2 regions of the Arthrobacter sp. FB24 genome follow, and region 2 is predicted to be linked to the other one. Evidence: riboswitches for the same ligand, from Rfam matches in the RefSeq annotation. Region 2 holds a riboswitch; the other holds the start of a gene.
The links. Region 2 has a riboswitch for cyclic di-AMP ahead of ARTH_RS21395 (hypothetical protein). Riboswitches for the same ligand answer to the same signal wherever they lie in the genome.

Region 1: linked by a shared signal. The riboswitch ahead of ARTH_RS03340 (hypothetical protein) and the one ahead of ARTH_RS21395 (hypothetical protein) in region 2 are both predicted to bind cyclic di-AMP.

The regions. Positions count from the first base shown of each region.
Region 1 covers NC_008541.1:693,795-698,001, forward strand. Annotated here, with positions in the region: gene ARTH_RS03330 (dolichyl-phosphate beta-glucosyltransferase) at 1-912, opposite strand, end outside; gene ARTH_RS03335 (hypothetical protein) at 1,062-1,526, opposite strand; gene ARTH_RS03340 (hypothetical protein) at 1,768-2,544, opposite strand; cyclic di-AMP (ydaO/yuaA leader) riboswitch at 2,544-2,718, opposite strand; gene ARTH_RS03345 (sensor histidine kinase) at 2,867-4,207, opposite strand, start outside.
Region 2 covers NC_008537.1:43,892-48,098, forward strand. Annotated here, with positions in the region: gene ARTH_RS21390 (VIT1/CCC1 transporter family protein) at 97-1,197, opposite strand; cyclic di-AMP (ydaO/yuaA leader) riboswitch at 1,914-2,073, shown strand; gene ARTH_RS21395 (hypothetical protein) at 2,080-2,862, shown strand; gene ARTH_RS21400 (hypothetical protein) at 3,470-3,838, shown strand.

The sequences.
Region 1 (4,207 bases), on a different replicon from region 2:
GCACCACGGCGCGAGTTGGGCCCGCAGTTCCGGAACCGGAATGCGGCCGGCCGCCAGGTCGCGGCTGAGGCGGCCCATGCCGCGAAGATCGGCGAGCGCGGTCTGGAAAAGGTCCACACCGGCGTCGCCACCGTCGGTCCAGTCCACCGGGACCTCGTGTACGCGGAGTCCGCATCTTTCGGCCAAGACCAGCAGTTCGGTGTCAAAGAACCATGCGGTGTCGGCCGTGTGCGGCAGGATGTGCCGGGCAACATCTGCACGGATAGCCTTGAAGCCGCACTGCGCATCGCTGAAACGCGCACCCATCAGCGTATGCAGCAGAAAGTTGTAGCAGCGGGAGATGAATCCCCGCCACGGTCCGCGGACAACACAAGAAGATCGTGCCAGCCGCGACCCGATCGCCAGGTCCGAGTGTCCGGAAAGAAGCGGGGCGACCAGGGGAGCGAGCGCAGCGAGGTCGGTGGAAAGACTCACGTCCATGTAGGCCAGGACGGGTGACGGCGAGGCCAGCCACACGGTGCGGAGCGCGTTGCCGCGTCCTTTGGAGGTTAGCCGGACCACCGTGACCTCGCGTAGTTCCCGGGCCACTCGCTCGGCGGCCTTGAGCGTGCCGTCGGTGCTGGAATTATCCGCCACCGTAATCCGGAACGGGTAGGGAAACGTGCCGGCCAGATACCAGTGGAGTTGGCGAAGGGACTGCTCCAGGCCCTGTTCCTCGTTGTAGACCGGGATGACTACATCCAGGACGGGCGCAGCGGTTCCTGTCACGCCCGTCATCCGCGTATCTGTGGGGGCCCGGCGGACGTGACCCGGCCGGAGGAACGTCGGATCGGGAGGACCCGGCCTGGGGTCGACGGCGGCCTGCGGTTGCGGGTGCAGCGGGGTTCCCGTGGCCAGGTCTGTGAGCGTCATGGTTCAACTATGGCGCCGCCGCATATGAAGAATTTAGGCCGAAGCTGTGCAGCTGCTGTGGGCCTTGCCGGGTGCGGATAAGGGCAAGGGAAACGGCGACAGTGCGCCCGCCGTCTTTGGTGGGAGCACCGCCGCCGCGGTTGGGTGCGTTATGGGCCCAAAAGGTCGCAAACGTTGGTTGCAGTGCCGGATCCTGAGAATCTCCGCAATTCGTTGCCTTGGGAGTCCACAGAGAAATTGACATTCCCCCGCGTGAGGAAAAGCCCGGCAGGAGAGGGGAGCTGAAGGAGGTTGTTGCCGGTGGCCTTCACTTCGATCACGTTTTCGCTTGGAAACGAAAAGAAGAGGACGCCCGTGATGACCAGCTTCAGGGGCTTTCCGTTCGGCCCCGTCAGGGTTACCTTCAGCGCCGGGGAAGTGCTGATGACGTCCCCGGAGGGAGTCGTGATGTTCTTGGCCTTGCCGGTGACTTCACCGGTGACAGGAAATCCGCAGCTAGTGAAAGTGGCGGGTCCGTCCACGGTGATCGGCGGGCCCGAAGGGGCGGCGGCGGCCGGAGCGGCGGCCGCGAAGATTGAGGCCAGGACGGCCGTCGGAACTAACCATTTTTTCATTGTTGTGCTCCCTGCATCTTGATGACGGCGCTGGGGCCGGCAGCCGCTGGGAAGACAATTGAAAGCGGCGGCGACCAACAGTCACTCGTCGACCTTGTGAAAACCTTGTGGCCCCGAAACGGAGCGCGAAGGTCCCCGGGGGTCCAGGAGGAAGCAAACAGCCAAGACGGCCGGGGCCCCGAATCCAAGCATGGATTCGGGGCCTCCGGCGTTGCGAACCAAGGTGGCTACAGGTGCCGGTCTAGTACCAGTTGTTGGCGTAGTGGAAGTCCAGGGCGCCGCAGGGGGAGCCGTACCGTTCCTTCACGTAGTTCAAGCCCCAGTTGATCTGGGTGCGGAAGTTGGTCAGGTAGTCGGACCCGGCGCTGGCCATCTTTTCGGCCGGCAGCGACTGGACAATGCCGTACGCGCCGCTGCTGGCGTTCGTGGCAGTGGTCTTCCAATCCGATTCCTTGGTCCACAGCGTGGTGAGGCACTGCATCTGGTCAGCCGCCCAGCCGTACGTTCCAAGCTGGGAGGCTGCATACGCCTGGGCAGCTGCGGGATCGTCCACGGCTACGGGCGGCGCCGGGGCAGGAGCCGGTTGGGGAGCCGCGGCAGGTGCAGGAGCGGGGGCGGCTGCAGGCGCTTCCGGTGCCGTCTCCTCCGACGGCTTCTCACCGGACGACTGCGCGTTCACGCTGACGGAGGACGGCGCGGGCATGGCGGAAACGAGGATTTTTTCGAACGCGAGCTTCGATTCGGCGTCGGCAGTAGTTGCGGCGCTCCCTGCGCCCGTTGCCGATGTTGCAGGGCCGACGGGTTCGGAAGCCTGGCCGGCGGCGCCGACACCAATCAGCACGGCGCAAGCGGTGGTTACTACTGCGGCCCGGCGGCCGGAGCCCTGCAGGCTGGCAGCGAACCGGGACAGCGGGGACACCTTGGCGGCTGCTTCGGCGCGGTGGCGTGAGCGTTGCGCAGGCGCTGCGGACTTGCGGGAAGCGGGCTCAGGACGTACTTCTGGCGTGGATTTAGTCATGGTTGCCTCTCGATGCCGGCGGAGTTAGCTGTCGGGTTCGGATGAGGTCATCCGGCCGCACGGAACTTCACGTGTCGGCTTCACCCCAAGGGCGGCTATGCAGAATGCCCGGAGACCTGGGTCCCCCGCCTCTGCCTGATCATGAGGAAATCCGGGTAGCGGCAGAGTTTGGCGTCCATCCGGATATGCGGCCGGAACGGTGGCCGCACTCTAAAAACCGTACAGGAGTCCGGCGCTTAAGTCACATTTCGGTAACGAGGGTCACGATGGCGGCGCGTTGGCTTGCGGGATCGCCGAAGCCGGAAGCGGGTTTGCGGTGCCGCTAGGCTTCCGGTAATTCTCCCGGGAGCCGCAGGGCAAACTCGGTGCGTCCCGGGCGTGAATTGACCTCCACGGTTCCGCCGTGCGCCTCCACGATCGACTGCACGATCGACAGGCCCAGGCCACTCGTGCCCTCGGCAGCCGCAGCGCGCGTGCCGCCGGAACCAGAAGCAGAACCTCCCGGACTGGTTCGCGCCGCATCCGCCCGGGCAAAGCGGGCGAAAACCCGGTCCACAAACTCCGGCGGGATCCCGGCACCGTTGTCCGTTACGGTCACCACGGCGCTGCCGTCGGCTGACCGCATCACTCCGGTGACCACGGTAGTGCCCGGTTCCGTGTGCTTGCGGGCATTGGAGAGCAGGTTGGCGATCACCTGGTGCAGCTGCCTGGCATCCCCGCGGACCACCACGGGCTCTTCCGGAAGCTCCAGCTGCCAGATGCGGTCCGGTGCCATGACCTTCTCGTCGCTGACGGTTTCCACCGCAAGCTGCGTCAGGTCCACATCGCTGATCTTTAGCGGCTGGCCTTCGTCCAACCGGGCCAACAGCAGGAGGTCCTCCACAAGGGTGGTCATCCGTTCAGACTGGCTCTGCACCCTGGCCAGCGACTTCTGGCCGTCCGGGGTGAAGTCCTCGGTCATGCGCATGAGTTCCGTGTAGCCGCGAATGGCGGTGAGCGGCGTGCGCAGCTCGTGCGATGCGTCGGCCACGAACTGGCGCACCTTGGTTTCGCTCTGCTGGCGGGCTTCCAGCGCTTTGGAGACGTTATCCAGCATGAGGTTGAGGGCATGTCCCACACTGCCCACTTCGGTTCCGGGGTGCGCGTTCGACGGCGGCACGCGGACTGCGAGGGCCACCTCGCCGGCGTCGAGCGGCAATTTCGAAACCTGCGTGGCGACTTCGGACAGTTGCTCGAGGGGTTTCATGGTGCGACGGATCAGCACCGTTCCGGCAAGGCCGATCAGGATCAGGCCGCCCATCGACACGATCACCATCGTCCATACCAAAGAGTTGAGCGTGTTCTGTTTTTCGTTCAGGGGGAGTCCGGTGACAATCACGTCCCCGTATGGCGCCTGGACCGCCACCAGGCGGTAAGAGCCGGTGGACAGTGCCCGGTCGACGGGCGTTCCGTCGTGCTGGAGTGCCAAAAGAATCTGGTTATCCTCGGGGGAGAGGGACGCCACGGTGGCGTCTTTGGCGAGGAACCCGGCGCTGCTGACAGTCCCGTTATCTATGCGCGCGATGAGCGTCCCGACGCCCTGGCCCGGGCCTTCGAACCCGTCCTGCCTGCCGGACGGGTTGCTGGGCCGTGGCCGTCCTGCCTCGTTCGACAGCCGCGAGGC
Region 2 (4,207 bases):
CGTCGGCCGGAAATCGTCAGAACTGCGACGAGGGTCTGTAGGTTAGGAGCCCTGACAGTCCGGCCGTCCGACGGCTGCCCCTCCCTGCCGTGCCACCTAGGCCGTGCTGGTTCCGAACAGCATTCCCAGCAGATACGTCACGGCTGCAGCGCCATAGCCGATTCCGAGTTGGCGCAGTGCCATTTTCAATGGAGCCCCGCCGGAGAGCAGCGCCACAATGGCGCCGGTGGTCAGCAGGGCCAGACCGACGATGATGCCGGCGACGATCAGTGCGGTGATGCCCTGGAGCCCGAACAGGTACGGGAGTACGGGCAGAATGGCGCCGGAGGCGAAGAACAGGAAGCTGGAGGTGGCCGCGCCCAGCCCGGTGCCGACGGCTTCGTGCTTGTCGTGGTCGGGGGGTGTCGCCACGGGTTTCTCGTGGGGGTTTTCCAGCGTCTTGACGGCCTTTGCGTTTGCTTCCTCTTCTGCCATTCCCCGCGCACGGTACAGGAGGGCCAGTTCGTTGGCGTCGACGTTCAGGTAGGGAAGCCGGGCGTGGGCGTCCTCGTTCGGGGTGGAGGCTTCGAGGAGTTCGCGCTGGGAGCGGACGGAAACGTATTCCCCGGCACCCATGGACAGGGCGCCGGCGAGCAGCCCTGCCACGCCACTGAGCAGGACCACGCCATTGGACGCGCCGCTGGCACTGATGCCCATCACGAGGGAGAGGTTGCTGACCAGCCCGTCGTTGGCGCCGAAGACGGCGGCACGGAAGCTCCCCGAGAGCCTGTTACGCCCCCTGGTGGCCAAGGCGCGGACGATTTCCTCGTGGATTTGTTCGTCGGCCGCCATGGTGTCGGTGGCGTGGACATCGCCTGTGTACGGGGAACGCGCCTCGGCGCGCTGGGCCAGGGCGAGGACGAACACGGATCCGAAGTGGCGGGCCAGGAAGCCGACGAACCGGGTGCGGAGGCTTCCCTGGCGCGGCTTGCCGACCTGGTCTCCGAGCATGTCCAGCCAGTGCTGTTCGTGGCGGGACTCGGCCTCGGCCAGGGCCAGCAGTATCTCGCGCTCCTCCCCGGTCCGGCGGCCGGCAAGGTCCCGGTACACGGCCGCTTCGGCCCGTTCGTCGGCCAGATACTGGCGCCAGCGGCGCAGGTCCGCGTGGCTGGCGCTCCGGGAGGGGGCTGCTGTGTCTGTCTGGGGCAGGTTGTTCATGGTCATCCTCAAGGCAATACCCTGGACCGGACCCGCTTGGTTTTAAGGGAACCCCGGTCAGAGTGGTGTCTGACCGAAGGTCTCGCTCGCCCGGGTCCTACAAGGCCCGGGTGGCGCACCGGGCATCCTGTTGGAGGATGCCAGTATGTCGATGCGCCGCTGCGTCCGCGGCACGCGGACGGTGGGAACTACTCCCCTTCGATAAGACAAGTCTTCCATATATTCGAAGTCACTGCATGCGTTTGCATGTTTTTCGGATTGCCGAATCTTCATCTCCTGGAAGGCCTCCAGGCGTCATTTCGGTGTGCCGCGGGATTCTTTAGCGCCAGGCGACTGCGGAAAGTGACCGCTAGCCTTACCTGCGTCCGTCGTCGCCGCACGTGGAGGCACTTTTGCCACGACATGAGGACGGTCCGGTTGGTTGGCCTTCCGCGGGTGCAAACAGCGGGGGAGTGCGCGGCTTTGAGTGGCCGGGTTTCGCGGAAGCTAGACACCTCTCTGTCAACAAATGCAAGTCCCTGCAGGCGGCCCGGAGACTTGGAAAGAAGCTTGGGCCGGCCGCCTTTTCTGCTCGCCTGCACCTGGGGGCTGTGACATTTATCCCGTGGCGTTATCAGAATGTGACAATCCTCTCTTACTTAGGGTACGGTCGATTCCGTGCCGGTTCTCTCCAGGGGCGGCACTCCCGGGTCGATTGCCTAACTCTGCCGCTGCCGGGGATCCGTTCGCAGAATTCGTCCGGCAGAGACGGGGAAACCACGTTTGGCCTGGTCCAGGCCTTGGGGTGAAGCCGCGCTACTGCATCTGCAGGAGTTGCGGCCGGGTGACTCCCATCCGAATCCGACAGCTAACCCCGCAGGCATTGGGAGAGGCTACTTTGTCATGTCCACACGCGTTCATGGCCGCCGTCGCGCGGTTACCGTTCACACCAGTCCGCTCGCGAAGATTTCCAAGTCTGCCGCAGACAACTTTGGCGGAGCGGGACGGCAGGCCGCCGTCATCGCCGTTGCTTCAGGCCTCGTTTTATCCAGTGGTATCGCTGCCCAGGCCGCAGAGGCTCCGGCCCAGCAGGACGCGACACTGCCCTCCACGCAGGAAGTGACCGCCCAGGCGTCCGCTCCGCTCAGCGCCGACGCCAGCGTTCGGATATCCTTCGAACGCCCGGCCGTCACCACTACCCCCGCACCGGTCATCGAAGCGCCGGCGGCTGTCGAAATCCCTCAGCCCACACCGGTGGCCAAGACACCGGTGGCCAAGACGCCGGCGGCCCAGTCACCGGTCGCAGCGCCCAAGGTCACCGTTCAGGCGGCCCCGGCGCCGGCCGCTGCCCCTCAGGCAGCGGGCGGAGTCAACGCCACCATGCTTTCGGCCGCGTACGCGCAGCTGGGCCTCATCCAGGACTGCACGCGCCTCGTCGAAAAGGCCTTGGGCGCAGCAGGCATCCCTGTCGGCGACATTGGCCCCATGGCGTTCATGAAATACGGCAAGACTGTCGGCACCCCGGCCCCGGGTGACATGGTTGTTCAGTCCGGACACGTTGGAATCTACGCAGGCAACGGCCAGGTGATCAGCTCGGGCATGAACGGCAAGAACCAGACAGTGGTTCATCCGCTGTCGTGGTTGACCGCAACGGGGCCCGTTACGTTCGTACGCGCCGGCGCTTAGTAACACCCGCGCCCACGGCCGGTGAGGTGCTGCCTTGGGGGTAGCGCGTCACCGGCCGTTGGCATATCGCCCTCCGGTTGATAAAGGCCCGCCGCCGGTGCGGGGACGGTGCCAAAGCTACGGACGGCCCGGACGCCGTTGCCGAAATCCCGCACTGCAGATTTGGATGGCGATTGTTGTTGGTACGCAATGCGGTTCCATGTCTGATTCACGGCCAGGACGACGCCGATCATGTCCTCGGTCCCGTGGCCAGCTGGGCGACCGAGTTCGTACTGGGGTGGCGAAGCAGTCACTGTAGCTGTATCCGACGGCCCAGAACGACGTCAACAAATTCTAGACCTGGATTTCACCATCGCAGTCGAGCTACGCCGGCCCTGGCCGGAGTATCCTTCGGCGCATTCGATCAGATCCCTCTCCGCACTGGCCACCAGATGCCGTAGGAGGATCATGATGTGGCATCGGCAGGAGTCCTTTGCGCGCTGGATTGCCTGCGTCCTCAAATGAATGAAGCCCAGCCGGCCGGTGCAGCGCCTCAGTCAGCGTCCGCCCGCCAGCGCGCGGGAGCCTCAAGGAACGCGTCTACGCCATCTTCACCAGACTGGCTGTCGTGCTGGCGCTCCGCAGCCACGCGGACCAGACCACGCCCGGTGCGGCGGCGGCGACCCTCAGCATCGTGGTGATCTGCTCCCTGCTCGGGATCTTTGTCGCCGATCTCCTGAGCCTCCTGACGGTGCATTCGAGGCTCCCCTCCGGTGAGGAACTGCGCCATATGATCGCGTTCGGGGTGGAGGGTCCTGGTCCTGGTCCTGCTCCTGCTGGCCGCGGCCGGCCTCGGGTTCATGTCACGGCTGTAGCGCTCGGGTGGGCGGTAGGGGTGCTCGTGGTCTCGCTCGCCGTCGTGGGGTTCCTCGCGATCCGGCGCTTCGAGATCCCGTTGCATCACAAAGTCGTCATCATGCTGGCCGAGGTTGCGTAGCCTCTTGATGATCGGCCTTGAACTGCTGGCCCACAACCTCTAATTGCGGCCGCACACGGCGTTGCATACGCGCACCGGAAACTCCTCCGCAAGCGGGGTCAGGTTCGTCCCGACGCGTCGGGGAGAACGGAAGCGGCCCACGGCCGGCGCCGCAATCACATCATGCGAAGACGGACGGCACGGTATTGCCAGAATTTAGCTGAAGCGGAACCGGTCCAGACAGAGGCTCCGGAAGGCAAATGGCGTCACTGGTCGGTGAAAAAGCCACACCGGCTGCCCAACTGAGGGCAGACCAACCGAAGGCAGGCGGGGCCCGCCGCGGCCAACGCCCGCAAGTGCGCCCGCGGCTGGACGGCTCTGACCTCCCTG